DNA from 2 places in the Cupriavidus sp. OTU4054 genome. Region 2 is predicted to be linked to the other one. Evidence: riboswitches for the same ligand, from Rfam matches in the RefSeq annotation. Region 2 holds a riboswitch; the other holds the start of a gene.

Region 1 (14,135 bases), on a different contig from region 2:
GACGCCGACGTGATCGCAGCCTCGAACTACATGGTCAACGCCGCGAAGTGACAGAGTTGTTTGGGATCAAACAGTGATCTGAATTCGGATTGTTGCCATTGTTGGTTCCCTCGCCAAGGAAGACAGTGACGCTCGTATCGAGTCGAGCACTGATTCTCAAAAAGGCCCGCAACTGCGGGCCTTTTTCTTTGGACGAGGTGAACAGGCACATGCCGCTATTCGAGGGTATCGAGGGTGAGATTCGTGCTCATCTCAAGCACATCGCAGAAGGCGTCCGCCTCAGGCCGATGCTCATCGGCCAACTGACAGCCGCACAACATGACGCCATCAATGTCGCCAGGACCGCGCACGGACTCCCTGGCCTCGAACTACCCGAGATCGTCTTTCTTGGGCGGCATTTGCATCAGAGCCGGATCGTGAGAGATGGCTACACCATCGACGATGTGATAGCTCAAATGACAAGCGCGCTGGCCGAGTCCGCCGTCGTCCATGCATCGAGCAAGATGACTACCGTTCGGAGTATCGTTGTACGCGTGGATCGCTACGGAAGCGCAGTGCGGGACATGGCAATCCTGGAGTTGACGGCACGGAAGCCGAGAGCCGAGTTGTACTCGGTCATTCCGAAAGGCGATGTCAGTCCGGCAAGGCAAGCCGAAGCCCCTCCCGCATGCCAGAAAAAGGAAAGGCCGCTCGAAAGCGGCCTGGAATCTGAAGGGTACGCTCGCTCGGGTAACGAACAACTATCCGACGCCCCAGCGGACCCAACGGCTTGATGATAAGCGAGCGGAGATCGGTTTGCAAACTCGTCGTTCTCTGAATTCTCTACTCATCGCCCTCCTCACACCACCCGCGAATACCGCAGCGGCACCGGTTCCGCCTCTCTCAGATAACGATCGAACACCATCGCGATCCGGCGAACCAGCAGTCGGCCGAGTGCGGTGACGTCGATGCGCGTCGGGTCGCGGCGTACCAGGCCCTGCGTGGCCAGTTCGTCCAGGTCACGGAGTTCGGGGGCGAAAGACTGTGCGAAATCGATAGCGAAGCGTGCCTCGATCTGCGCGATATCGAGCCTGCCGTTGCACATCAGCTCGCCGATGACCGTCTTGCGCAGATGGTCGTCCGCGGACATCTCGAAGCCACGCGACACGGGCAGGCGGTCCGCGTCGAGCGCCGTGTAGTAGTCGTCGAGCGTCCGGTAGTTCTGGACATAGCGTCCCGCCACCGACCCGATCGCGGACACGCCGAAGCCGAGCTGGTCGTAGCCCGCATGCGTCGCATAGCCCTGAAAATTCCGTTGCAGCCGGCCGTCGCGCTGGGCACGCGCGAGGTCGTCGTCGGGCAGCGCGAAATGGTCCATGCCGATATAGACGTACCCCTCCGCCGTCAGCCGTTCGATCGTCGAGACGAGGATGTCGAGCTTTTCGGCCGGCGCCGGCAGCGCGGCTGTGTCGATCCGGCGTTGCGGTTTGAACACGTGCGGCAGATGCGCGTAGCTGTAGACCGAGATGCGGTTCGGCAGCAGTACCAGTACGCGATCGAGCGTTTCCTGGAACCGCGCCGTCGTCTGGTGCGGCAGCCCGTAGATCAGGTCCATGCTGACCGAGCGGAAACCGAGCCGGCGCGCCGCGAACACCGCGTCGCGCGTCTGCGCGAACGGCTGCACGCGGTGAATGGCCTGCTGGACCTCGGGATGGAAGTCCTGCACGCCGAGGCTGATGCGATTGAAGCCGAGATCGCGCAGCCGCGACATGCGCGCGTCGTCGACGGTGCGCGGGTCGATCTCGATCGCATGTTCGCCCTCGGGCAACAGATCGAAATGCGCATCGAGGGCCGCCATCACGCGTTCCATCTCGCCGGGATCGAGAAAGGTCGGCGTGCCGCCGCCCCAGTGGGACTGCATGACGGGGCGCCGCGTGCCGAGCCGCTGCGCCACCAGCACCATCTCGCGCACGAGATAGTCGACGTACCGGCTGCTGCGGCCATGATCGCGCGTGACGATCTTGTTGCAGCCGCAGTAGTAGCAAATGTTGTCGCAGAAGGGGACATGGAGGTAGAGCGACAGCGGCGCCGAAGCGTCCCGCGCGCAATCGTCGAGCGCGTCGAGATAGCCGGCCTCCGGAAATCCCGAATGGAAACGATCGGCCGTCGGATACGACGTATAGCGCGGACCGTTGCCATCGATGCGTCCGGCCAGCGCGCGGAAGTCGGCGAGCGCATCGCGATCGAAGCGCGTGACGGCCGCAGGCGGCGATTGGGAGGGGCAGGAAAAGGGAAAGAGAAACGGAAAGTCGGGGCCTGACATGGCGCATACGGAGGTGGGGCGATGTTCGAGATCGTATTCCCACGAATTTCCGCGCGCGTTGATCGGTATCAAGTCGACGGCAACGAAGTTATCCACAGGCCGGGCGTCACAACGCAGACACGAACGCTGGCTACGCTCCGCCCTTCGTGAGCCACCCGTGCTACCTGAGCCCGCCATGCGTCCATCGCCCGCACCGTCCGCGCAGCATGCGCTCCCCGTGTCCGTTGCCCGCCGGCGAACGCTATCGGCACTGGCTGCGCTCGGCGCGGGCTGGGCATGGCCGTCGTATGCGCAGACCGCCAGTCCCGCGACCATCGGGCGACGACAACTCGTGGTCGTGCATCTGGTCGACCGCGCGGGGACGCAGGCCGATCTTGCCCGCGATTACCTCGCGGGCGCCAAGGTGCTGTTCGATGCGTCGAATGCGGCAAACGGTGCCGCGAACGGCGGCATCCATATCGCCCATATCGTGCGCGACGCCGATCCCGATCCCCGCAATGCGCTGCGGCAGGCCCTGGCGCTCGTCGATAACGAGCGCGCCGACGTGCTGTTCGGCCCCGGCGACGGCCTGCTGCCGGCGCTCGTGCAGTCGACGGACCTCATGCGCCGCGGCGTGCAGATCGTTGCGCCGCTGTCCGGCCTGGCCCTGCCCGCGGACAACGTCTGGTACACGCGGTCCGACTACGAGTCCGAACTCGATGCCGCGGTGAAGCAGCTGCGCAGCTACGGCCTGTCGGGTATCGCGCTCGCCGTCGCGCCGGACTTCGCGGCCGGCACGCTGCGCAAGGGGACGCCGTGGCTCGCGCGGATGGAGCAGGACATGTCGACGCGCGCATTCGAACTGACGGGCGACGTCACGGAAAGCGCGCGGCAGATCGCGGCGCGCAAGCCCGGTGCCGTGCTGATTGCCGGCGATACGCTCGCGTACGGCAACCTCGGCCGCGCGCTGGCCGCGCGGGGCTGGTTCGGCTTTCTGGTGGGATTGTCATCGGTCAGTCCGGCATCGGCGCGCGAGATTCTTGGCGCGCGCTATGCGGGCGGCATCGTGCTCACGCAGGTGGCGCCGGGCCCGCAGGCGTCGACGCTGCGCGTGGTGAAGGAACACGTGGCACGGATGAAGCAGTACCTCGACGAACCGCCCTCGCCCGCGACGCTGGCCGGATACATCGGCGCGGCATGGCTCGCGCGCGCAGCGGCGGGTACGCGCGCACCGGGGGCGCCGGAGTTGCGGCGCGCGATGCAGTCGCGGATCGACGTCGGGGATTTTCTGCTCGATTTCACGCGCGGCGCGCGCGGGTCGCAGTACGTGCAGCTGGCGGTCATCGGCAAGGACGGCGCCCCGCAGCGGGCCTAGCCATCCCTCCTCGGGCTCAGTCTCTCGGCAGCACGATGCGCACGCGCAGGCCGCCTTCCAGACGGTTCGACAACTCGAGCTCGCCGCCATGGCGCGCCACGATATCGGCCGCGATCGCGAGGCCCATGCCCACGCCGCCCGTCGCGCGGCTGCGCGACGACTCCACGCGGTAGAACGGCTCGAGCACGCGTTGCAGTTCGGCGGGCGGAATACCCGGCCCGCTGTCGCATACATCGATCACCACGCGCTCGGCACTGTCCGACAGCACGATCTGCGCGGCACCGCCATAACGATGCGCGTTCTCGACGAGGTTCACGACCGCGCGCCGCAATTCCGCGGGGTACGCATGCATCGGCTGCGCGCTGCCGATCAGCGCCACGTCCTGCCCGATCTCCTGCGCATCGTCGACGATGGCCTGCAGCAGCGCCTGCACATCGACACGCTGGCGCGGGCCCGTGGCATCGTCGCGCTCGCGCAGGTAATACAGCGTGGCGTCGATCAGCCCGTTCATCTCGGCGAGGTCCTGTCGCAGCCGGTAGCGCACGTCATTGCTTTCGATGCGTTCGATGCGGAGGCTCATGCGCGTGAGCGGCGTCCGCAGGTCGTGCGACACCGCCGCAAGAAACCGCGACTGCTGCGCGAGCTGCGTGCGGATGCGCTGCTGCATCAGGTTCAGTGCATGCGTGGCGGCACGCGCTTCGGCCGGGCCCGTGTGCTCGTCCAGCGGCGGCGCGTGGACGTCCTGCGCAAGACGCCCCGCCCCGCGCGCGAGCTGCTGGACCGGACGCGCGAGCAGCCGCGCGCCGACCCACGAGGCGATGAGGATCGCGGCGAGCTGGAACACCATGCCGAGATGCGGCGGCCACAGGCCGTGCAACGGACCGCCCGGCGGCGGACCGCCACGCATGCCGCCCTGTTCCGGCTTGAACCCCGGACCGAAGCGATTGTCGTGCAGGCTGCGCAGCGGCGGCCCGTAGTAATCGTCGTCGTCGATATCGCCGTCACCGTCGGTATCGGCGCGTTGCAGCAACCCTTGCGGCGCGGTGGCCATGCCGCCCATGCCCGCCATCGCGTCCGACGCCGCGCGGCGCATCTGTTGCGCGTGCCGGTCGGAACCCGGGCGTGGAAACAATCCTTCGATGACGGTGACGCCAAGCACATGCACGGCCAGCATGATCGCGGCCATGACGAAAAACAGCCGCACGAACATCGAGTCGTGGCGCCGGTCGTGCCAGACGCTTTCCGTGCTCGATTCACTGCGCGATTCCGCGCGCGCGACTGCCATGCCCGCGGGCGGCACGTCGGTCGACGGCGGCATCGACTCGGCCATACGCGTCAATGTTCCACGCTGCCGGTGAACACGTACCCCTCGCCACGCACGGTGCGGATCAGCGCGGAGTCGCGCGGATCGTCGCGCAGCTTCTGGCGCAGGCGCGAGACGAGCAGATCGATGCTGCGATCGAACACGTCGAGGTCGCGCCCGCGGGCCTGGTTGATCAGCACCTCGCGGTCCAGCACGCGGTTCGGATGTTCGATAAAGGTCAGCAGCAGGCGAAACTCGGCGTTCGAGAGCGGCACGATCGTGTCTTCCTCGTCGACGAGCTGGCGCAGCGTCGTGTTGAGCCGCCAGTTGGCAAAGCGCAGTTCGTGCCCCGCGGCCACGGCGGCGCGCTTGTTGTCCGCGCGGCTGCGGCGCAGCACCGTGTGGATGCGCGCGACGAGCTCGCGCATTTCGAACGGCTTGGTCACATAGTCGTCGGCACCGACTTCGAGGCCCACGACGCGGTCGGCAAGTTCCGCGCGCGCCGTCAGCATGATCACGGGCGTGTCGCCCTGGTCGCGCAGCTCGCGGCACAGCGTCAGGCCATTCTCGCCGTGCAGCGAGAGGTCGAGGATGACGAGGTCGTAGCTGTTCTGGCTCATCGCCGACCGCATCGCCGCGCCCCCTTCGGCGCCGTCCGCCTCCATGCCGAAGGTCGCTAGATATTCGGCAAGCATGGAGCGAATCTGGGGATCGTCATCGACGATCAGCAAGCGGATGGGAAGCGAGGGCGAAAGATCCATGGCAACTCGATAAGGCAGGGCAGCTGCGGGCGCACCGCGGCGCGGCGCCGAAGCGCAAATCACTGTACCAGCTTGCCCGTGGCCTGCCGAGGCCGATTTGTATCGGTATTGGTACGTGATGTATGCGCCATGCCCGGCGCAAGGCAGACGGCGACCCGGAAAAAAACGCTCCCGGTGCTGCCGCGCCGGGAGCGTCCAACAGGGAAGAAGCCAGGCTCGCATGCCTGGCCACACCGCAACCGAAGGGCGAGCGCGGTGTGACGCATGACGCCGAGACGTCTCGCGTTCCGCCATGCTAGGGGCGCCCGCGCGGGCGGTCTTGTCCGGCTTGTATCAGTTGTATTGCAGCCCCGCCGACATCAGCCCGCGGCCGGCTTGCCGGCATTGCCGAGCAGCGCCTTCAGGCCGGCGAGGCGGTCCTTCGGGCTCATCGCCGGCGTCTCGTCCTTCGGCGCGGGGGCGTCTTCGAGCTTCATCTCGGCGATAAAGCGCGAGGGTTCGCACGAGTAGGTTTCCCGCGCGCGCTTGCGCTTCTTGCACCAGCTGATCTGCAGGCTGCGCTGCGCGCGCGTGATGCCCACATACATGAGGCGGCGCTCTTCCTCGATCTTCTCGTCGCTCATGTCCTCGTCCTCGCGCGCATGGGGGAGGATGCCCTCTTCCACGCCGACCAGGAACACGTGCGGATACTCGAGGCCCTTGGACGCATGCAGCGTGGAAAGCCGCACCGCGTCGGGATCTTCCTCGCGGCCCTCGAGCATGCTCATCAGCGCCACGGTCTGCGTGAGCTCGAGCAGGTTCTTGCCCTCGTCGCCAAAGCCGTCGGCATTATCGAAGCCCGTCGCTTCCGCGCCGTCGGCCGGCTCGGGCCGCGTGCCCTTGCGCTTGAGCCAGTCGAGGAATTCGAGCGTATTGGTCCACCGCGACTGCGCCTGCCGCTCGTCGAACGTGTCGTACAGGTACGCCTCGTAGTGGATGCCCTCCATGAGGTCGTCGAGCACGACGGTCGCGGGATCCTTGCCGGCGCGGTCCGCCAGCCGGACCATCGATTCGCAGAACACACGCAGCGGTTCCAGCTGCCGCGGCTGCAGCTTGCCCTCGATACCGCCCATCATCGCGGCCTCGAACAGCGAGACCTTGGCCTGTCCCGCGAATGTGCCCAGCACCTCGAGCGTGGTCGTGCCGATGCCGCGGCGCGGCGTGGTGATCGCACGGATGAACGCGGGATCGTCGTCGGGGTTGGCAATCAGCCGCAGGTACGCGCAGATGTCCTTGATCTCGGCCTTGTCGAAGAAGCTCTGGCCGCCGGACAGCACGTACGGAATGCGTTCGCGACGCAGGATCTGCTCGAACAGCCGCGCCTGATGGTTGCCGCGGTAGAGGATCGCGTAATCGCGGAACTGCGCGCGCCGCTCGAACTTGTGCGCGGAAAGCCGGAACACGACGGACTCGGCCTCGTGCTCCTCGTCGTTCATCCCATGCACGGCGATGGGATCGCCCATGCCGTGCTCGCTCCAGAGCTTCTTGTCGAACAGCTTGGGATTGTTCGCGATGACCGCGTTGGCGGCCTCGAGAATGCGCACGGTCGACCGGTAGTTCTGCTCGAGCTTGACGACCTTCAGGTCCGGATAGTCGGTCTGCAGCAGGCGCAGGTTGTCGAGCGTGGCGCCGCGCCAGCCATAGATGGCCTGATCGTCGTCGCCCACGGCGGTGAACGCCGGCGCGCGCAGGTGCGAGCCGCCGGCCAGCTGCTTGAGCAGCTGGTACTGGCAGGCGTTGGTGTCCTGGTACTCGTCGACGAGGAAATAGCGCAGCCGGTTCTGCCACTTGAGGCGTACCGCCTCGTCGCGCGCGAACAGTTCGGCCGGTAACCGGATCAGGTCGTCGAAGTCGACCGCCTGATAGGCATGCAGCGTGGCCACGTAATTGCGATAGACGAGCGCGGCCTGATGTTCGTCGCCGTTGGCGGCCTGCGCGATCGCGGTCTCGGGATCGACCATGCCGTTCTTCCACAGCGAGATCGTGCCCTGCACGCTACGGATGAGCTTCTTGTCCGTGGTGGCCAGCTGCTCCTGCACGAGGCCGAAGCAGTCGTCCGAATCCATGATCGAGAACTGCGGCTTCAGGCCCAGATGCTCGGCCTCCATGCGGAGGATCTGCACGCCAAGCGAGTGGAACGTACACACCGTGAGCTGCTTGAGCGGAATGCGCTTGCCCTCGCGCGTGGTCTTGCCCTCCATCAGCTTGGCAATGCGCTCCTGCATTTCCTTCGCCGCCTTGTTCGTGAACGTCACGGCGGCGATATGGCGCGGCTCGAAGCCCTTGTCCTCGATCAGGTGGGCGATCTTCTGCGTGATCACGCGCGTCTTGCCGGAGCCCGCCCCCGCCAGCACGAGGCATGGCCCGTCCAGGTAGCGGACGGCTTCGGATTGCGCGGCGTTGAGTCCGTGGGTCATGGGGGTGGAGATCGGGAGAGATTCTGGGCGGGGTTCAGCCGGCATCGGCGTGGCCCGAAAGGCACGCACGGTCCGCCGTGCGAAAGCGGTCGATGGTAGCACGCAGATCCCGGCGGGTCCGTCACCCCGCGCGAGCGCCGGTCGAGGTGTTTCACCGGGGTAACACTTGGTAAGGGTCCGTAAGCCCGCGCAACTCGCGGCACGAATGTTGCCTCTTAGTGTCATGGCACGCGAGGTCAGCCGATTCGGAACGCCGTGCCACCCATAACTCAACACCACATGGAGGGCCATCATGACTACCTTGAACAAACTCTCGCGCGTCGCGTTGATCGGCTTGACCGTCAGCCTGTTCGCGGGCTGCGCGGACTGGTCGCCGAAGCAGCGGAATACCGCGATCGGCGCGGGCGTGGGCGCGGCCGGCGGTGCCGTGCTGACCAACGGCAGCGCGCTGGGTACGCTCGGCGGCGCGGCGGTGGGCGGCGTCGTGGGTAATGTGATTACCAACGACCGGAAGTAATTACACGCGGCATACGCGGGAGGGAATCGGGGCGCGGGCCGTTGACACCGCTCCGGCCCTCCCGTACATTCACGCGCATCCGTCCGGGAGAGCGCGCAGATCTGCGCCGCCGAAGGGGTATCACCCGAAAACTCTCAGGCACCAAGGACCGGGCGGATCGGTACAACTATGCACAGCGTTGCTACCGAACTCTGGAGAGCGACACCCGTCATTGCTTTCATGCATGATGAGCGTGTCCACCGAAGGGGCGCACGAAGCGGAGCGTGAACAACGCGCAGCGTTTCGTAATCTCTCAGGTATCGAGGACAGAGGGGTCATCCGTCGCGACGGGCATCGTGGTCAACACCACGGCGCCTCGCGACGGATGGCCCCTTTTTTGTTTTCGCGACCAAAGGAAAGCCCTCCATGACGCTCCAGGCCACGCCCCTCAACGCCATCCACCGCGCCCTCGGCGCCCGCATGGTCGACTTCGGCGGCTGGGACATGCCGGTCAGCTACGGCTCCCAGATCGAGGAGCACAATGCCGTGCGCACCGACGCCGGCATGTTCGACGTTTCCCATATGTGCGTGGTCGACCTGGCCGGCGCCAACACGCGCGCGTTCCTGCGCGGCCTGCTGGCCAACAACGTCGACAAGCTCCAGACGCCGGGCAAGGCGCTCTACTCCTGCATGCTCGACGACAAGGGCGGCGTCATCGACGACCTGATCGTCTATTTCTTTGCCGAAGATCGCTTCCGCCTCGTGGTCAACGCGAGCACGGCCCTCGGCGACATCGAATGGATCCGCGCGCGCAACGCCGCCACCGGCAGCGGTGTCACCATCACGCCCCGCCGCGGCGATGTGGTGCCCGCCGGCACGGACGCGCTTGCGATCGTCGCCGTACAGGGCCCGAACGCACGCGCCCGCGTCTACGCGGCCTTCCCGTCGACCCAGCCGGCCGACGCGCTCAAGCCGTTCAACGCCGTCGTCGTGCAGGATCCCGCCGTCGGCGAACTGATGGTCGCCCGCACCGGTTACACCGGCGAAGACGGTTTCGAACTGGTGGTGCCCGCCGAGAACGTGGCCGGCATCTGGGAGAAGCTGCACGCCGCGGGCGTCCGCCCGGCCGGGCTGGGCGCGCGCGACACGCTGCGCCTCGAGGCCGGCATGAACCTGTACGGCCAGGACATGGACATCGAGACCTCGCCGCTGGACGCCGGCCTCGCCTGGACCGTCGATCTGCAGAGCGAACGCGATTTCACGGGCAAGGCGGCGCTCGTCGCCAACGGCCAGCAGCGTAACTTCCTCGGCCTGATCCTGCGCGACAAGGGCGTGCTCCGCGCGCACCAGAAGGTCGTCACCGCCTCCGGCGACGGCGAGATCACGAGCGGGACGTTCAGCCCCTCGCTGTCGCTGTCTGTCGCATTCGCACGGTTGCCGAAGGACATTGCACCCGGCGCCGAGGTGCAGGTGGAGATTCGCGACCGCAAACTGACTGCAACTGTGGTTAAACTGCCGTTTGTGCGCAATGGCAAGGCACTCGTGAGCTGACGCTCGCAACCACGGTCGCCCAACAACACGATGGACCGCCGGCAGGCATGGCCGCCCGCCGGCACCCCAACCCCGATATCTGCATCCGGAGAACCCTCATGAACTTCCCCGCCGACCTCAAGTACACCGAGTCGCACGAGTGGGTACGCGTCGAAGCCGACGGCACCCTGACCATCGGCATTACCGACCACGCGCAGGACGCGCTGGGCGACATCGTCTTCCTGGAACTGCCCGAGGTCGGCCGCACGGTCGGTGCCGGCGACGCGCTGGCCGTCGTGGAATCGGTGAAGGCCGCTTCCGACATCTACGCGCCGGTGGCCGGTGAAGTCATCGCCGTGAACGAGGCCGCAACGGCCGCTCCGGAAAGCGTCAACGCCAACGCGTTCGACGCGTGGCTGTTCAAGCTGAAGCCGGCCAACGGCGACGACGTGAACGGCCTGATGAACGTGGACGCCTACAAGGCCAGCGTCGGCGCCTGAGCCGACATCGCTTCCCGCTGAGCCGGCGGGAAGCTGCCCCCCGATGTACCCGGCGCACCGGCCGACCACCGGTGCCGCCACAACGAGATCCTTGCCATGAACGCCCCGCTGCCCACGAACGCTGCCGCGCAATCCCGGCCCACGCTGGCCGAACTGGAGGCGCGCGACGCCTTCGCCGCCCGTCATATCGGCCCCGACTCCGCCGAACAGCGCCATATGCTGAAGGTGCTCGGTTACGAGAGCCGCGCCGCGCTGATCGATGCCGTGATCCCGGCCGCCATCCGCCGCCGCGACGGCATGCCGCTCGGTGAATTCACCGCACCGCTGACCGAGGAAGCCGCGCTGGCAAAGCTGCGCGGGCTGGCGTCGAAGAACAAGGTGTTCAAGAGCTTCATCGGCCAGGGTTACTACAACACGCTCACGCCGGGCGTGGTGCTGCGCAATATCTTCGAGAACCCCGCCTGGTACACCGCGTACACGCCGTACCAGCCCGAGATCTCGCAGGGCCGCCTCGAGGCGATGCTGAACTTCCAGCAGATGATCACGGACCTGACCGGCCTGGACATCGCGAACGCGTCGATGCTCGATGAAGGCACGGCCGCCGCGGAAGCCATGACGCTGCTCCAGCGCGTGAACAAGCATGCCTCGAACACGTTCTACGTGGCCGACGACGTGCTCCCGCAAACGCTGGAAGTGGTACGCACGCGCGCACTGCCGCTCGGTATCGAGATCAAGGTCGGCCCCGCGGCCGACGCGGCCGGCGCCGATGCCTTCGGCGTGCTGCTGCAGTACCCGGGCGTGAACGGCGACGTGGCCGACTACCGCGCGATCGCGGACGCGGTGCACGCGGCCGGCGGTCTCGTGGTGGCCGCCGCCGACCTGCTCGCGCTGACGCTGATCGTGGCACCCGGCGAATGGGGCGCGGACGTCGCGGTGGGCAACTCGCAGCGCTTCGGTGTGCCGCTCGGCTTCGGCGGTCCCCACGCGGGCTACATGGCCGTCAAGGATGCGTTCAAGCGCTCGATGCCGGGCCGCCTCGTCGGCGTGACCGTCGACGCACAGGGCAACAAGGCCTACCGCCTCGCGCTGCAGACGCGCGAACAGCATATCCGCCGCGAGAAGGCGACCTCGAACATCTGTACCGCGCAGGTGCTGCTGGCCGTGATGGCCTCGATGTACGCGGTCTACCACGGTCCGCAGGGCCTGCAGCGCATCGCGCAGCGCGTGCACCGCCTGACGGCCACGCTGGCCGCCGGCCTGCAGGCGCTGGGCCACACGCCGCTGAACGCGACCTTCTTCGACACGCTGACGTTCGAGACTGGCTTCAACACCGAAGCGATCCACGCGGCCGCCACCTCGCACGGCATCAACCTGCGCCACGCGGGCGGCACGCGCATCGGCGTCTCGCTCGACGAGACCGCCACGCGCGCGGACGTGGTCACGCTCTGGGAAATCTTCGCGCACGGCAAGCCGCTGCCCGACTTCGACGCCATCGAAGCCACGGTCGGCGACGGTTTCCCGACCGCGCTGGCGCGCCAGAGCGCGTACCTGACGCACCCCGTGTTCAACACGCACCATGCCGAGCACGAGATGCTGCGCTACCTGCGCATGCTCGCGGACAAGGACCTCGCGCTGGACCGCACGATGATCCCGCTCGGTTCGTGCACGATGAAGCTGAATGCCACTAGCGAGATGATCCCGGTGACGTGGCCCGAGTTCAGCCGCATCCATCCGTTCGCGCCGCTCGACCAGACCGTGGGTTACCGCGAGATGATCGACCAGCTGGAGGCCATGCTGTGCGCGGCCACCGGCTACGCGGCCGTGAGCCTGCAGCCGAACGCAGGCTCGCAGGGCGAGTACGCGGGCCTGCTGATCATCCAGAAGTACCATGCAAGCCGCGGCGAAGGCCATCGCAACATCTGCCTGATTCCGTCGTCCGCGCACGGCACCAACCCCGCTTCCGCGCAGATGGCCGGCATGCAGGTGGTGGTCGTGGCCTGCGACGACAACGGCAACGTCGACCTCGCGGACCTCGCGAAGAAGGCGGAGCAGCACAGCGCCAACCTGGCCGCGATCATGATCACGTACCCGTCGACGCACGGCGTGTTCGAAGCGGGCGTTCAGGAAATCTGCGAAATCGTGCATCGCCACGGCGGCCAGGTCTACGTGGACGGCGCCAACATGAACGCCATGGTGGGCACGGCCGCGCCGGGCCACTTCGGCGGCGACGTCTCGCACCTGAACCTGCACAAGACGTTCTGCATTCCGCACGGCGGCGGCGGCCCGGGCGTGGGTCCGGTTGCCGTGGGCGCGCACCTCGCGGACTTCCTGCCGAACCAGGACAGCGTCGGCTACCGCCGCGACGAGAACGGCATCGGCGGTGTCTCCGCCGCGCCGTTCGGCTCCGCGAGCATCCTGCCCATTTCGTGGATGTATATCGCGATGATGGGCTCGGCCGGCCTGACGGCCGCCACCGAGAACGCGATTCTCACGGCCAACTATGTCGCCCGCCGCCTGGCGCCGCACTTCCCGGTGCTGTACACGGGCCAGCACGGCCTGGTCGCGCACGAGTGCATTCTCGACCTGCGTCCGCTGCAGAAGGAAACGGGCATCACCAACGAGGATGTGGCCAAGCGCCTGATGGACTACGGTTTCCACGCGCCGACGATGAGCTTCCCGGTGCCGGGCACGCTGATGATCGAGCCGACCGAGAGCGAAGCGCTGCACGAGCTCGACCGCTTCGTCGACGCGATGATCGCCATTCGCGCCGAGATCGCGCGCGTGGCCGACGGCTCGTTCGACCGCGAGGACAACCCGCTCCGCCACGCACCGCACACCGCGGCCGTGATTACCGCGAACGAATGGACGCACGCGTACACGCGCGAGGAAGCCGCCTACCCGGTGGCGTCGCTGCGCACGCAGAAGTACTGGCCGCCGGTCGGCCGTGCCGACAATGTGTACGGCGACCGCAACCTGTTCTGCTCGTGCGTGCCGATGAGCGAGTACGCGCAGGACTGAGGGGGCGTTGTCAGGCGGCGCCGGACACCCACCGGTGCTGCCAACGCGCTATGCTCGGAGCGCGCCCACGATCGCGGCGCGTTCTGAGCGGAGACCTCTTTCATGTGGCATCTCGAAGCGCCCTGGTGGGAATTCGTACTGCGCGGCCTGATCGTCTACGGCGCGCTGCTTATCCTCATGCGGCTGTGCGGCAAGCGGCAGACCGGCCAGCTCACGCCATTCGATCTGGTCCTGCTGCTGATCATCTCCAACGCCGTGCAGAACGCGATGAACGCCGGCGACAATTCGGTGGCCGCGGGGCTGATCCTGGCCCTGACACTGTTCGGCGCCGATGCGGCGCTGGGCTACTTCACCTGGCGCAACCGGCGAATCGAATCGCTCGTGGATGGCAAGCCGCAGATCCTGATTCATGACG
Region 2 (16,025 bases):
TCCGCCGACACGATCAGCCTGACCAATGGCTGCGTCTGCTGCCAGATCGGCGACGCGCTCGTCGATACGCTGGCCGCGCTGATCGAGGCGCCGCAGCCGCCCGAGTGGATCGTGATCGAGGCCAGCGGCGTGTCCGATCCCTGGCGGCTCGCGCAGGCCGGGCTGGTGGACCCCGCGCTTACGCTCGACGGCGTGGTCGTGATGGCGGATGCGCAGGCGATCCGGTCGCATGCCGAGGACCCGCGCATGACCGATGTCGTCACGGGGCAACTCGCCGCGGCCGACGTCGTCGTGCTCAACAAGATGGACGGCCGCCAGCCCGATCCGGAGCTCGATGCCTGGATTGCCGGGCACGCCGGCAAGGCGCCGATCTTCCACGCGACGAACGCCGAGGTACCGCTGACGCTCCTGACGGGCATCGCGTCGGCGTCGATGGGCAACCCCTGCGCGCGGCATGGCGCTGGCTGCGCGTGCGACGCACCGGATCACGGCGGGCTGTTCGAGAGCATGCAGCTCGACGTGGCCGATGCGGTCTTCGATGCGGGCGCCGTGCGTGCGTTGCTGCGGGACATGCCCGACGGCGTGCTACGCCTCAAGGGGCTCGTACAGACCAATGATCTTGGCCGCTGCGAGGTCCAGTTCGCGGGCAAGCGCGGCAGCGTGCGCCGGCGCGCCGGACCGCCGCCGGCCGATGCGCGCGATACACGCGATACACGCGTTGCACAGGACGCCCTTGTCGCCATCGGCCTGCGTGGCACCTTGCCGCGGCACGCGCTTGCGGCGGCGTGGCAAGCGTGCCGCGTCGATGTCATCGGCGCTGGCCCGAACGATCGTCATGCACTGGCCCTACCTGAGATGGCGGCCGCGGGCGTACCTTGACGAACATCATCCACCGAGTTTACTGATTCCGCACCATGTCCCAATCCGTCACTGTCGAAGTCCTGCAAGCCTTCTCCGATGCGTGGAACCGCCACGATATCGACGCGCTCATGACGTTCATGACCGACGACTGCGTTTTCGAAACCGTTGCCGGCGACGAAGCGTTCGGCACGCGCCACGTGGGCCACGATGCCGTGCGCGCGGCGTTCGCCGCGGCATGGCTGAATTTTCCCGATGCGCAGTGGAACAACGGCCGCCATCTCGTGGCCGGCGACCGCGGCGTGTCCGAGTGGACGTTCTTCGGTACCGATCGCGAAGGGCGTGTCCTGGAAGCCGATGGCGTGGACATGTTCACGTTCCGCGACGGCAAGATCCACGTCAAGTGCGTCTATCGCAAGCAACGCCCGTTGCGTGCCGCCTGACCGCCGGAGCGCACCATGACGATCATCCAGCTTGACGGGCACACGCTCGACGATATCGAGTCAGGCCGCGGGGCACCCGGCACACCGGCTCCCGCGCGCAAGCCGAGCCAGCCGTACGATCCGCGCTACGACCCGCTCGTGTCGCCGGGCGTGGGGCAGGATCGCGCGTACGCGCCCACGTACTGGGTCGCTTCGGCGGGCGAGGCCCCGCCCGACGACGGTCCCGTCTCGCACGACTTCGATGCGGACGTGGTCGTCATCGGCTCGGGCTTCACGGGTCTGGCGACGGCGCTGTTCCTCGCGCGCGAGCACGGCATCAAGGCGACCGTGCTGGAGGCGAATCAGGCCGCCTGGGGCTGTACGAGTCGCAATGGCGGGCAGGGACAGAACGCGAGCGGCCGGCTGTATCGCTCGCAGTGGATCCAGCGCTGGGGCATCGATACCGCGAAGCGGCTCGATGCGGAGATCCGCAACGGGTTCGAGACGTTCCGCGGCCTCGTCGCGCAGGTCGATTGCGACGCGCAGGACGGCGGCCATCTCTATACCGCGCATCGTCCAAAGAAGCTGGCTTTCCTCGAGAACGAGGGGCGCGTGATGCGCGAGGTGTTCGGGTACGACACGCGCATGCTGTCGCAGGCGGAACTGCGCGAGCGCTACTGCGACGACCGCGATGCGTGCGGCGCGCTGCTCGAACCCGATGGCGTCGGCGTGCATCCGCTCAAGCTCGCCTACGGCTACCTGCGGATGGCGCGCGCGCTCGGTGCGCGTGTGCATCCGGCGAGCCCGGTCGTCGGCTGGGAGTCGCGCAACGGCAGCCACTATCTGCGCACGCCAGGCGGCACGGTCCGCGCGCGCGCCGTGGCGATCGCCACGGGTGCTTACACCGCGCCCGGCCTGACGCCGCTGCTGCGCGGCCGTTGCTTCCCGGTGCTGTCGAACTCGATCGTCACGCGGCCGCTGACCGACGCCGAGATCGAAGCGACGGGATTCCGGTCGACGACCTTCATCACCGATACGCGCACGCTGCGCTTCTACTACCGCCTGCTGCCCGACCGGCGCCTGCAGATCGGCAGCCGCAGCGCGATTACCGGCGCCGACGCGCCGGCGGAGAAGCACTACCAGCTGCTGGTGGATGCCATCGCGCGGAAGTTTCCGCCACTGCGCGGCATCCAGATCGACTACTCGTGGTGGGGCTGGGTGGACGTCAGCCACGACATGATGCCCCGCATCGTGCAGCCGGATCCGTCGCAATCGGTGTTCTACGCGTTGGGCTATGGCGGCAACGGTGTCTCGTTTTCCGCCCACGCGGGGCGCCGTATGGCCGACCGCATCGCCGGCCGCGCGGACAGCGCGTTCACGCTGCCGATCTACGATTCCCCGCTGCCCCTGCACTGGGCCACGCCATTCCGGCGGCTCGGTCAGGCCATGCTGTACCGGTGGTACTACCTGCGCGACGAGATCCTTTGAGACGTCGTCATGCCAGTTGCGGCGGCCGCACGGTCATTGCCTGGGCGAGCGCCGCGACGAATGCATCGGCGGCATCCTTGTCCAGCGCGGCCGTCGTCACGCGGAAGCCGGGCGCGGCCTCGAGCGTGAAGTCGGCGCCGGTGCGGATGCGCCAGCCGCTGCTGATGAGGCTTTGCGCGACAAGCGCTTCGTTCTCGCAAGGCACCCAGATATTGAAGCCCGCGGTGCCGACCGTTTCGATGCCGATGCCGCGCAGCGCCTTTTGCATATACGCATACCGCTCGCGATACACGGGGCCCGCCTCGCGCACGAGCGATAGCACCGCCGGTTGCTGCAGGAGGCCGCCCACGAGCCGCTGCAGCAGCGAACTGACCCATCCCATCGCATAAGCCTGCGCGCGCGCGATGCGCGCGACCGTCAGCGCATCGCCGGCCGCGACGGCCACACGCATGTCGGGCCCCAGAAACTTGGAGACCGAACGCGTCACGAGCCAATGCTCGGCGTTCGCCGAGACGAAGTTACGGTAGGGCGCGAGTTCGAGCAGGCTCGAGTGGTCGTCGTCGAGGAACAGGGTCTGCCTGGCCTTCGCGACGATGGGCGCCAATTGCTTCGCGCGCTCGGCGGAGGTACAGATGCCGGTCGGATTCTGCGCGCGCGTGCTCAGGACCACGGCCTTGCAGCCGGCCTGGATCGCGGCCTGCAACGCTTCGGGCCGCACGCCCTGCGCATCCATGGCCATCGGCACCGGCTTGAGGCCGATGGACCGCACCAGCCCGATGGTCGTGGCATAGGCGGGATCTTCGAGCGCCACCGCATCGCCGGGTGACAAGCAGTTCCGCAGTACCGTGTCCAGCACGGCCATCGTCCCGCTACCGACGAACAGCGATGCCGCAGGTACGCCATCGCCGCCGAACGATTCGCGCGCCCATTCCATCAACGGCACCGCCTCGTCCGCCTCGCCATAGAGCAGCGGATCGGTCGAGACCTTCTGCAACTGCGCGCGCACCATCAGCGCGCTGGGCAGTAATGTGCGGTCCGGGTTGCCGCCATTGGCCGCGATCACCCCGTCGTACGACGGCGTCCAGCCCGTTGCCGCGTGCGGCGCCACCGGGCCGCCGACCACCGAGCCGTTGCGCCCGGAACTGAAGATCAGCCCCGCGTTCTGGAGCATGCGGTATGCCGCGGCCACGGTGTTCTTGTTGACCTGCCACAGCTCGGCAGCCTCGCGCACGGTCGGCAAGGCATCGCCCGCGCGCAGCTCGCCGCGAACGATCCGGTCTTCCAGGCTGCTGAAAATCTCTGCTGCTTTCATCGTGAGTGGTTTGTCCCGTCAGGGACATCCAAAAAAATCATACGAAAAATTATAGCGTCTGGGACAAAACTGCACTGTCGTTGTGCACTTTCGCCGCGCCAGGACGGGACATAGGGAAATCCCTAGGCTTGCGTTTCTTCCATACCGGTTTATTGTACTAGGACAAAATAACGAGTACAAACCGTCGAGCCATCTTTTCCACTGCAAGGGGAACACCTTGAAACCCACAGACGACACCGGTATCGCCGCGTTATACGCATTCGAAGCCGAGGCGGCGCGCCACCGGCGCATGCTGACCACGCTGTTCTGCGCGTTCGCGCTCTACTACTTCGGCCTCCTGATCATGGCCGCGTACTTCCAGCCGCTGTGCGCTATCCGCGTCATCGGCCGCGTCAACGTGGGCATGCTGCTCGCGGTCTCGCAGTATCTGTTCGGCGGCATCGTCGCGTGGATCTATGTCGTGCGCATGCGGGCCACCGACGACGTCATGCATTCCCTTCCCCTCTGAGGCGACGAACGTGAAATCCCCCCTGAAACATCCACGCGCGATGTCGCGTCCGCTGGCGCTGTGCGCCGCCGCACTGGCCATTTTCGCGCCCGCCGCCCAAGCCGCGGGCGCGGGCGTGGTCGCCCCGCAGTATCGCTGGCTCGCCTTTGCCGTCTTCGCGGCGATGATCTCGCTGACATTGCTGGTCACCTACATTTCCGCGCGGCGCGGCCAGTCCGCGGCGGAGTTCTACACGGCCGGCGGCGGCATCAGCGGAATGAAGAACGGATTCGCGATCGCCGGCGACTATCTTTCCGCGGCCGCATTCCTCGGCGTGTCCGCCTGATCGCCATCTACGGGTTCGACGGCATTCTCTACCTCACCGGCTTCTTTATCGCGTTCATACCGATCCTGCTGCTCGTCGCGGAGCCGTGCCGAAACCTCGGCCGCTACACCTTCGGCGACGTGCTGGCCTCCCGCAACGGCTTTCGCGCCTCGAAGCTGGTGGCCGCGCTGTCCAGCGTGATCGTGTCCATCTTCTACCTGATTCCGCAGATCGTCGGCGGCGCGGTGCTCGTGCGCGCGCTCATCGGCATTGACTACGAGGTCTCCGTCATTGCCACCGGTTCGCTGATGATGGTCTACGTGGTGTTCGGCGGCATGCGGGCCACCACATGGGTGCAGATCATCAAGGCCGTGCTGCTGATCACGACATGCTTCGTGCTCGTGGTGCTGTCGTGGTCGCCGTTCGGCTTTTCGGTGAATGCATTGTTCGATGGCCTCGCGCACAGCCCCGACATGCAGGCGCACGTCGCGAGGCTCGCCGGTGCGGGCATGGACGTGCAGCGCTTCTTCGAACCTGGCCTGTTCCTCAAGAACCCCGTCGAGCAGATCTCGCTCGGCCTCGCGCTGATTCTCGGCACGGCCGGCATGCCCCATATCCTGATGCGTTTCTTCACGGTGCCGGATGCCCGCGCGGCGCGTTCGTCCGTGCTCTGGGGCATGCTGCTGATCGGCGGATGCCATCTGCTGATCATCGCCATCGGCTTTGCCGCGGCCTTTCACGTCGGCGCCGAGCAGATCACCGCGCTCGACAAGGGGGGCAACCTCGCCGCGCCGCTGCTCGCGCAGATGATCGCGGGCGGCGCCAATACGGCCATCGGCAGTCTGGCCATGGCCGTCGTGGCGGCGGTGGCGTTCGCGACGATCGTCGCGGTGGTGGCCGGTCTGACGCTCGCGGCATCGTCCGCGCTGGCGCACGACGTGTATGTCGGCGCCATCAAGGGCGGCACCGCCACGCCGCGCGAGCAACTGATCGCGGCCAAGTCCGCCGCGGTCGGCGTGGGCGTGCTCAGCATCTGCATCGGGCTGCTGGCCAAGGGCCAGAACGTCGCGCAGCTCGTCGGCCTCGCACTGGCCGTGGCCGCTTCGGCCAACCTGCCGGCATTGCTCCTGACGTTGTACTGGAAACGCTGCAACACCACGGGCGTCGTCTGCGGCGTGCTGGGCGGCACGCTCTGCGCGATCGGGCTCGTGCTCGTTTCGCCGATCATGCAGTACCCGAGTTTCCTTGGCCTGTCGGAGCCGTTGTTCAGCTTCCGCAATCCTGGCCTCGTCTCGATTCCGGTCGGCTTCCTGCTCGTGATCGTCGGCAGCCTCGTCAGCGCCAAACGCACCGATGCGCAGTTGTGGCAGCAGTTGCGTCTGCGGCGCTATACCGGGCGCGGGCGTGCGGAGGCGACGTCGCATTGATGTACCCGAACTGAAAAAAGGGCCGCCTTGCGAGCGGCCCTTCTTGTTTGCGCCGGGCAATAATCAGGCCGTTGCCGATGCGTCCTTGCTTGCGTCGCTGGCGACCTTGTCCTGATAGGCCTTCGCGGTGGCGAGCCGCTGCGCCGTGATCGGTGCCGCGCGTTGCGTGACCGTTTCCAGGATGGGTGCCGGCGCCGTCTTCGGCGAACCGGCATTGAACGGCGGCTTCGGGTCGTAGTTCATGTACAGCTGCAGCTCCTGCGCCACGGTCTCGCCGCGCAGCAGCGACACCATGATCAGCGACCCGTCGATGCCGGATGTCACGCCGCCCGCGCTCACATACTTGCCGTCGATCACGACGCGGTCGTCGCTGGGAATCGCGCCAAAGAACGGCAGCGTTGCCATCGCGGTCCAGTGGGTGGTCGCGCGCTTGCCTTGCAGCAGGCCCGCCGCGCCGCAAAGCAGCGCGCCGGTGCAGACGGAGTACACATAGCGCGCGCCGGCGGCCTGGCGGCGGATAAAGCCGATCACCGCCTCGTCGGCCATCAGCGCTTCCTGGCCATGGCCGCCGGGCACGAGCAGCACGTCCAGCTGCGGGGCCTCGTCGAAGGTCGTGTCGGCCACCAGTTGCATGCCGGCCATATCGCGCACGGGTTGCTTGTCCTTCCAGATGGTGAAGAAGGTCGAGTTGGGCACGCGCGCGAGCGCCTCGAACGGGCCGGTAAAGTCGCACTGGTCCATCTTCGGGAAGATGAGGCCGCCGATCTTCAGGGGAATGTCGGTGGGAATTGGGGTCATGGTGCCTCCTGTAAGCAGAAATCGATAACGTCCTAGTTCAAACAATGTTTGAACTAGGACAATCGCACGATAGGACGATCCCGGACCCCTGTCAACCACCTACGCCACGGCCAGCCGCACCGCCGTGCCCGCCGCGACGCCGGCCACCACGTCGCCGATCATGTCGGCGGTCGCCGCGGACAGCGTCCAGCCCAGATGCCCGTGGCCGGTGTTGTAGAACACGTTCGCGGCGCGGCCGCGTCCCACACGCGGCATCATGTCCGGCATCATCGGCCGCAGTCCGGCCCACGGCACCACGCTGCGCGTGCTCACGCCGGGGAAGCACTGATGGACCCAATCGACGAGCGGACGGATGCGATCCGCGCGGATATCGCGGTTGATGCCGTTGAATTCGGCCGTGCCCGCCACGCGAAACCGGTCGGCGCCCAGCCGGCTGGTCACGAGCTTGGTCTCGTCGTCGAGCAGGCTGACGGTCGGCGCAGCGGACTGGCTCGCGGCATCGTTGAGATTGACCGTGATGGAATACCCCTTCACCGGATAGATGTTCACGCGATCGCCGAGCTGGCGCGCAAAGTCGCGGCTGGCCACGCCCGCGCAGACCACCACCGCGTCGAACTCGCGCGTGGCGGGCAGTCCGTCGCACACGGACGTGACGCGGGCCGATGTCCCATCGGTGTTCACCGCCGTCACCTGCTGGTCATAGAGCGTGGTCACGCCATGCCGCGCCGCCGCGGCGGCAATCCCCGTCGTGAACTTGTGGATATCGCCAGTGGAATCGCTTTCTGTGTAATAGCCGCCGTAATACGTGCCGGCCAGCGTCGGCTCGATCGCGCGCATTTCCTCGGGCGTCACGGCGCGGCGCTCGAGCCCGCCCTCCGCCAGCATCGCCGACACGCGTCCCGCATGGTCGAAGCCAGCCTTGTTGCGGTAAATATGCAGGATGCCGCGGCGCTTCAGGTCGAAGTCGATGTTTTCGGCTTCTGCCCACGCAAACAGATGGGCGCGCGCGGCGATGGCCAGCCGGGCCGTCTCCACGGTGTTCGCGCGGTAGCGGGGCATCGATGCGATGAACTCGGCAAACCAGCTCAGCTTGTGCCACGACGGGCGCGGATTCACGAGCAGCGGCGCGTCGTTGCGCAGCATCCATTTGAGGCCCTTGAACAGCGTGGACCAGTGCGTCCAGGTTTCCGCGTTGGACGCCGATAGCTGCCCGCCATTGGCGAACGATGTCTCCATCGCCGCATAGCGGTGACGTTCGAACATCGTGACGGAGAGGCCGCGCCGGGCGAGGGCGTAAGCGGTCGTGGCGCCGGTAATGCCGCCGCCAATCACTGCAATGGTTTTCATGGAAAGGTCTTCCGGACGTCAGGGAAATGGCAGTCCGTGCGCAGGATTGCGCAATGCGGACGCCCCCTCTGTCCTTGACCTGAGAGATTCGCGGATGCGCCGCCTCCCAACGGCCGCCCAACAGGGCAGGGCGGGGCAGGGCGGGGCGCATCGCTTGCTCCTTCGGTACCGCCGGCGGACGTACGCGCCGTGGTTCTTCAGAGTGCAATGGTGACACCGGTCCGTGGTACCTGAGAGATTCCGGGGCGGTTGCTCCTTCGGCGCCGCGCCCTCGCTGCTGCGTGGGGGCGCGGACTCTCCCGATGTCGCGGGCTACTATGCCTATCAACCCGTCAGGCTGTCAAGCACCGCCGTTGCTGGCGTGTCCCTCAGGCGGCGGCCGTCAGCAACACCGGCACGGACTTCGACGTCGGCGTGCCGCAACCGTCGCCGGTGCTCTCCAGCGGCACCAGCGGGTTGGTCTCCGGATAGTAGGTGCCGATGCAGCCGGCCGGGATGTCGTAGGGCACGAGGCGGAAATCCTGGACATGCCGCGTCACGCCGTCTGCCCACACGCTCGTGATATCGACGTGCTGCCCCGCCTTGAAGCCCAGGCGATCCATATCGGACGGATTGATGAACACGACGCGGCGCAGGCCGAACACGCCGCGATAACGGTCGTTCAGGCCATAGATCGTCGTGTTGTACTGGTCGTGCGAGCGCGTGGTCATCATCACGAGCAGCTTGTCCCCGTGCTCGGCGCGCGCCTGGCGGATCGGCGTGTCCTTGACGATCGGGTGCACGAGGAACTCGGCCTTGCCCGACGGCGTATCCCAGATGCGGTCCCGCGCCGGCGGCGTCAGATGAAAGCCGCCCGGCACGGCGATGCGCGCGTTGTAGTCCTCGAAACCTGGCAGCACCTTCTCGATGGCATTGCGAATGCGCGCGTAGTCCTGTGCGTACCAGAGCCAGTCGATCTTGCGATTGCCGAGCGTCGCGGCGGCCATGTTGGCGATGATCGCGGTCTCCGACATCAGGTCCGGGGACGCGGGCTTGTTCATGCCGTACGACACGTGCACCATGCAGACCGAGTCTTCCACGGTGACGCCCTGCGGCACGCCATTCTGCATATCGATCTCCGTGCGGCCCAGCGTGGGCAGGATCAGCGCGTCGCGGCCGTGGATCAGGTGGCTGCGATTGAGCTTGGTCGCGATGTGCACGGTCAGGTCGCACTGGCGCAGCGCCTGCTGCGTGCGCGGCGTGTCCGGCGTGGCCGCCGCAAAGTTTCCGCCCAGGCCGACAAAGACCTTCACCTTGCCTTCGAGCATCGCCGAGATCGTGTTGACCACGTCATAGCCGTGCTTGCGCGGCGGCTCGAAGTTGAACGCCTTCTCCAGCCGATCGAGAAACGCCTCGGTCGGTTGCTCCTCGATGCCGACCGTGCGGTTGCCCTGCACGTTCGAGTGGCCGCGCACCGGCAGCAGGCCCGCACCCGGGCGGCCGATATTGCCGCGCATCATCATCAGGTTCGTGAGGATCTGGATCGTCGGCACCGAGTTCTTGTGCTGCGTCAGGCCCATGCCCCAGCAGGCAATCACGTTCTTGCCGCGCGCATAGACGCCGGTCAGCGCGTCGATTTCCTCGAACGTCGTGCCCGACTGCTCGACGATGTCGGCCCAGTTCTCGGCGCGCAGGTCGGCGACGAACGCATCGTAGCCATGCGTATGACGGCGCACGAAGTCCTCGTCGATCAGCGATGGCTCGCCGCGTTCGCGCGCCGCATCGTCCATTTCGATCAGGCGCTTGGCCATGCCCTTGATCAGCGCGAAATCGCCGCCGAGCTGCGGCTGCACGAACATCGACGCGATCTTCGTGCTGCTGCCCGTGATCATCTCCGAAGCATGCTGCGGGCTCGTAAAGCGTTCCATGCCGCGCTCGCGCAGCGGGTTGATCGACACGATCATCGTGCCGCGGCGCGCGCATTCGCGTAGTTCGCCGAGCATGCGCGGATGGTTGGTCGCCGCGTTATGGCCAAAGATCAGGATCGTGTCCGCATGTTCGAAGTCGTCGAGCACCACGGTCGCCTTGCCTACACCGACGGTCACGGGCATGCCGCGGCTCGTGGCCTCGTGGCACATATTCGAGCAGTCGGGAAAATTGTTGGTGCCGTAGGCACGCACGAACAACTGGTACAGGAACGCGGCTTCGTTGCTTGCGCGACCGGACGTATAGAACGCCGCCGCATCCGGCGTGTCGAGCGCGCGCAGATGGCGCGCGATCAGGGCGAACGCTTCATCCCAGTCGACCGCGACGTAGCGGTCCGCCAAGGCGTCGTAGACCATCGGATGCGTCAGGCGGCCGTGCTGCTCCAGTTCGTAATCGGTCTGCGTGAGCAGCGACGTGACGGAATGTTCCGCGAAGAATTCGGGCGTGACGCGCTTGCTGGTGGCTTCCGCCGCCACCGCCTTCACGCCGTTCTCGCAGAACTCGAAGGTCGAGCCATGTTCGCGATCGGGCCATGCGCAGCCGGGACAGTCGAAGCCGTCTGGCTGGTTCTGCCGGAACAACGTCACGTACTTGCCGCCGGCCACCTTCTCTTTCACGAGATTGATGGCCACGTACTTGAGAGCGCCCCATCCGGCTGCGGGGTGGGTGTAGGGGGCGATGTAACCGTCTTCGGGGGTCGGCTTGCTGCTCATGACTTTGTTTCCTTCAGGTCTTCAGGGGGCGTGAATCGCAGTGGTTCCAAGATTAGGTCTCGCGTCGCGATGCAAACGGATACAACCCATTCGACGATCCGGGGGCACAGTGCCGGCGCAAGCTGTATTGCATGACGTGGCGATGGACTGTGTCCCTCGGCGTAGCGCATTCGCACTACAGTGCATGCGGACGATGCTTGTATCTCGTCGCTTGCTCCTCATATAAGAGACGAGCGAGTCGTTTTTCACCTCGGCGCATTGGCTGCACTGGTGCCCGGAGTTCCGCCGGGGTGAGGCGTTTCGGCGGTTGCTGCACGCAGCGGCTCCGGGCACTTTTTTTACGGATCAATGCAGGGCTTGCGAGCGATCGGAAGTCGCCATCGATGCGGTGGCAAGCTGGCCGAGCGTCTGCATCGCGCGATCGGTTTCGCTCGTCCATTCCCCGCTGAAGTTCAGCCGCAGGAAATTGGCGAACCGATGGTCGCTGCTGAACAGGCGGCCCGGCGCGATGGAGATGCCGCACGCGAGCGCGCTGCGGTACAGGGCCAGCGTGTCGATGCCCTGCGGCAGTTCGATCCACATCAGGTATCCGCCCTCCGGCGCATGCGCGCGCGTTCCCGCGGGGAAGCAGCGACGGATCGCCGCCATCGCGATGCTGGCGTTCTGGACGATGCGCCGGCGCAACCGGCGAAGGTGATGGTCGTATCCGTCGTGCTGCAGATACTCGGCAATCGCGAGCTGCACGCTCGGCGGCGTCGTGATCGCGCTCAGGAACTTGAGCTTCTCCACCTGCTGGCGGAAGCGGCCCGGCAATGCCCAGCCGATGCGGTGGCGATGCGTGAGGCAACGCGAGAACGAGCCGCAATGCAGGACCATTCCGCGCGTGTCGTACGTCTTCAGTGACGTGGGATGGTGCGCGCCGACGTGCAGTTCGCTGTATTCGTCGTTCTCGACGATGGGAATGTCCCTGCCCGTGAGCAACTCGACGATCTCGCGCTTCTTGTCTTCGGGCATCTGGCGGCCCACGGGATTCGGGAAGTTGGCGGTGATCACGCAGGCGGCCACGGTCTGCGTATCGATGGCCTCGCGCAGCAGGGCCATGTCGATGCTGCCCGACGCATCGCTCGGAATCTCGATCGCGCGCATGCCCAGGTGGGTAATGGTCTCGAGCATGCCGTAATAGCAGGGCGACTCGACGACCACCGCATCGCCGGGACGCGCCACCGCCTGCAGGCACAGGCGCACGGCTTCCGTCGCGCCGCATGTCACGATGAACTCGTTGGGATCCGCCGGCTGGCCGCGCTCGACGTAACGGCGCGCGAGCTGGCGGATCAGTGCCGGATGCCCGGGCGGCAGTCCGTCGAGCATCGCGCTGTCGCCGCAGCGCCGCGCCTGCACGCCCACGTATTGCGCGATGCGTTGCGAGGGCAGCAGCGCGGTATCGGGATACGGGGAGCCGAGCGGCATCGCGTTGTCCTGCTGGATCGCGCGCAGCGTGCCGAGTACGAGCGAGGTGACGTCGATGTCGTCATCGACCGCGGGCGCCGATCGTGCGGCCGTGTCATGCATCGCGATCAGGCGCTCGGTCGATACCGGCGACGACGTTGCCGAGAAATCCAAACGCGGCCGCACGAAGAATCCCGACTGCGGCCGGCTTTCGATCACGCCGCGGCTTTCGAGCAGCAGATACGCGCGCACCACGGTGTTGATGCTGATGCGATGCTGCTGGCTTGCCTGCCGCACCGACGGAATGCGCTCGCCGGCGCGGAAGATGCCCTGATCGATCGACCGCTCGATGGCATCGGCAATACGGTGATAGAGCATCGACGAGATATCGGCACCAGCCTGGCTGGGCATGACGTCGTGGACGGGTTCGAGCGTGGTCGCGATCATCGGGGGACTCCGGGTGGCCGCATGCGGCGTTGGCACATGGCGACACAGTAAGGAGCCGAGCCCGACAAATTCCGCTCAGAACAATGACAGATCCGTCATTAACATTGACTTATTGAGCAGACAAAAGCGCAAAGCGCCCGATACCGGGCGCTTTTTCGTGAAAGGGCTTAGGCGAATTCGAAACCGCTAGTACCTTGGTCTCACCGACGCCTTACCTTCGTCCACGACGTCGTTCCCGTTCTATTTCCGCAGCAGCTTCAGCAACGCGCGCGCACCGTCGGCCGACGATCCCGGATTCTGGCCCGTGACCAGCAGTCCATCGGTCAGTACATGGGAGACCCAGTCCGGTCCGCTCGAATATTTGCCGCCGTTGGCCTTCAGCGCATCCTCGACGAGGAACGGCACCACGTTCGTCAGTTGCACCGCCTCTTCCTCGCTGTTGGAGAAGCCTGTGACCGACTTGCCGTTCACCAGTGGCTTGCCGTCGGGACCCTTCACATAGCGCAGCGCGCCTGGCGCGTGACAGACGAGCGCCAGCGGAATCTTTGCCGCGTAGGTGCGCTCGAGCAGGCCGATCGAATCCTGATCGTTGACGAGGTCCCACATCGGCCCGTGTCCGCCCGGATAAAACACCGCGTCGAACCTGTCGTTCGCGACGTCCTTGAGCTTGTGCGTCTGCGCGAGCTGCGCGCGTGCCTCGCTGTCGGCCTCGAAGCGCCGCGTGTCGTCGGTCTGGAACCCCGGTTCATTGCTTTTTGGGTCGAGCGGCGGCTGGCCACCTTTCGGCGAAGCAAGGACGATCTCCGCGCCGGCTTCCTTGAATACGTAGAAGGGCGCGGCCAGTTCCTCGAGCCAGAAGCCCGTCTTCTTGCCCGTATTGCCAAGCGTGTCATGCGAGGTCAGCACTATCAGGATTTTCATCTCGTCACCTCATATCGGTATGGTTCGCCGCGGTCCGGGGGGAAGGGCTCAATCGTTGTAGGCGACCCTGCGGATATGTCCATCAACATTACATTTAGGTCAGAAACGGCACGGTCATGGAGCCCGCCCATAAAATGTTCGCGTCGCAACGCTTTCGAACGGAGACGCTCCATGAAATGTCCGGTCTGCCCCGATGCCGTGCTCACGATGACGGATCGCCAGGGCATTGAAATCGATTACTGCCCGCAATGCCGCGGTGTCTGGCTCGATCGCGGGGAACTGGACAAGCTGGTCGAACGCGCGACCGATGGGAGGGCGCCGCGCGCGGCGCGCGAGCGTCACGAGTCGTCGGACTATCGTTATCCGCAACAGGGCTCGCGCGACCATGACTACGGCCATGGTGGCCACGGCAAGCGCCGCAAATCCTGGCTCGAAGAGATTTTCGATTAAGCTACCGGCTTTCCGCATTGTTCTCACCACTTTCCCCGACCCCTTGCGCCGCGTCTTTCTGATCTTCCTGCTGCTCGTCCTGCCGTTCCAGTTCGCCTGGTCTGCGGCGGTACCGTATTGCCAGCATGAACAGCAGCCCGCGCGGTCGTGGCATCTGGGGCATCACGAACACGAGCACGAAGCCAAGAAGAAGCAGGACGCGAAGACGCTCGTCGACGCCGACTGCGACTATTGCCACGTGGCGTCGACACCGCTTGCGTCCATCGCCCCGTCGGGCGTGACGCTTCACGAACGGGTGCCGGCGTCGATGCCGTCGATCGACCGCAAGATCCGCTCGCATGTGCCCGAGGCACCCGAACGTCCCAACTGGTCCCGTCTCGCCTGACCCGGCGAGACGTCTCCTGTCTATCTGATTTCCAGCCAGCCGTCCCGCCGGATTCTCCTGCTATTTATTCAGGTGCAATTCGATGCGAACCTTTTTGTTGCCGCTCGGGCTGGCGGCCGCTATCTCCAGCTCATTCGCTTTATCTTTCGCCGCGTACGCGCAGGTACTCCCTGTGGCGTCGGGGTATGCCAACGCCGTCACCGAACCCGCGGGTCCGCTGACGCTCGATGCTGCGCTCGGCTTTGCAGCAGGCGGTAACTTCACGCTGTCCGCGGCGGGCCGCGAGGTCGATGCGAGCGAAGGCGCCGTCATCCAGGCGCGCGTGATCCCGAACCCCGAGATCGCGACGCTGATGGAAGACACGCGCCGCTCGTCGCGCACGTCGACCGCGCAGATCAATATGCCGATCGAACTCGGCGGCAAGCGTTCGGCGCGCATCAGCGCCGCCGAGCGCGGGCGGGAGGCCGCGCAGGCATCGCTGGGCAGCATTCGCGCAGACCTCCGTGCGGCGGTGATCGAGCGATTTTTCTCGGTCCTGATCGCGCAGGAGCGCGTCAAGCTTGCGCAGGGCTCGCTCGAGATTGCCGCACGCGGGACGGACGTGACCGCCAAGCGCGTGGCCGCGGGCAAGATATCGCCGGTCGAGGAGACCAAGGCGCGCGTGGAGCAGGCCAACGTCGAGCTCGAACTGAACGAGGCCACGGCCGAATTGCGGAGCGCGCGGCAGGCACTGACCGCGCTGTGGGGCAACGATGCCCCGCAATTCTCGGACGCGCAGGGCGACCTCGACGCGCTGCCGTCGCGTCCCGCGCCCGATGCGCTGCGCGCCGCGCTCGACGAATCGCCGGACATCGTGGCCAGCCGCGTCGAGATCGAGCGCCGCCAGGCGCTGATCGGCGTCGAGCGCAGCCGCCAGTATCCGGACCTGACCGTCAGCATCGGCGCCAAGCGCGACAACGATGCCAATCGCAATATGGCCGTGATCGGCGTATCCATTCCGCTGCCGCTGTTCGACCGCAATCAGGGCAACCTGTACGAGGCGATCCGGCGCGCGGACAAGGCGCAGGACGAATATCTCGCCGCGCGCATCCGGCTTGGCAACGATCTGATGGTGGCGTCCAACGTGCTGTCCGTTTCGCGCGCGTCGGCGCAGACGCTGAAAGGCACCGTGCTGCCCGCGGCCGAGCAGGCCTACCGCGCCGCGACCATCGGCTTCGAGTCGGGCAAGTTCAAT

The links. Region 2 has a riboswitch for glycine ahead of AAHB16_RS26425 (D-amino acid dehydrogenase). Riboswitches for the same ligand answer to the same signal wherever they lie in the genome.
Region 1: it holds a riboswitch for glycine, as region 2 does, so the genes downstream of both, gcvT (glycine cleavage system aminomethyltransferase GcvT) here and AAHB16_RS26425 (D-amino acid dehydrogenase) in region 2, are expected to answer to the same signal.

What each region holds. Positions count from the first base shown of each region.
Region 1 covers NZ_JASATF010000027.1:80,146-94,280, forward strand. The annotation lists gene AAHB16_RS26185 (c-type cytochrome) at 1-51, shown strand, start outside; gene AAHB16_RS26190 (hypothetical protein) at 210-773, shown strand; gene hemN (oxygen-independent coproporphyrinogen III oxidase) at 839-2,302, opposite strand; gene AAHB16_RS26200 (ABC transporter substrate-binding protein) at 2,478-3,656, shown strand; gene AAHB16_RS26205 (ATP-binding protein) at 3,673-4,986, opposite strand; gene AAHB16_RS26210 (response regulator) at 4,992-5,720, opposite strand; gene AAHB16_RS26215 (UvrD-helicase domain-containing protein) at 6,080-8,176, opposite strand; gene AAHB16_RS26220 (glycine zipper 2TM domain-containing protein) at 8,469-8,693, shown strand; glycine riboswitch at 8,768-8,854, shown strand; glycine riboswitch at 8,875-9,012, shown strand; gene gcvT (glycine cleavage system aminomethyltransferase GcvT) at 9,099-10,223, shown strand; gene gcvH (glycine cleavage system protein GcvH) at 10,322-10,702, shown strand; gene gcvP (aminomethyl-transferring glycine dehydrogenase) at 10,799-13,720, shown strand; gene AAHB16_RS26240 (DUF421 domain-containing protein) at 13,823-14,135, shown strand, end outside.
Region 2 covers NZ_JASATF010000028.1:33,724-49,748, reverse strand. The annotation lists gene AAHB16_RS26465 (CobW family GTP-binding protein) at 1-879, shown strand, start outside; gene AAHB16_RS26460 (nuclear transport factor 2 family protein) at 915-1,301, shown strand; gene AAHB16_RS26455 (NAD(P)/FAD-dependent oxidoreductase) at 1,317-2,768, shown strand; gene AAHB16_RS26450 (aminotransferase class I/II-fold pyridoxal phosphate-dependent enzyme) at 2,776-4,080, opposite strand; gene AAHB16_RS26445 (DUF485 domain-containing protein) at 4,298-4,588, shown strand; gene AAHB16_RS26440 (hypothetical protein) at 4,599-4,913, shown strand; gene AAHB16_RS26435 (solute symporter family protein) at 4,856-6,319, shown strand; gene AAHB16_RS26430 (DJ-1/PfpI family protein) at 6,383-7,117, opposite strand; gene AAHB16_RS26425 (D-amino acid dehydrogenase) at 7,217-8,464, opposite strand; glycine riboswitch at 8,672-8,776, opposite strand; gene AAHB16_RS26420 (FdhF/YdeP family oxidoreductase) at 8,833-11,142, opposite strand; gene AAHB16_RS26415 (aminotransferase-like domain-containing protein) at 11,488-13,035, opposite strand; gene AAHB16_RS26410 (type 1 glutamine amidotransferase domain-containing protein) at 13,276-13,956, opposite strand; gene AAHB16_RS26405 (TFIIB-type zinc ribbon-containing protein) at 14,128-14,406, shown strand; gene czcI (cation efflux protein, CzcI family) at 14,450-14,791, shown strand; gene AAHB16_RS26395 (TolC family protein) at 14,874-16,025, shown strand, end outside.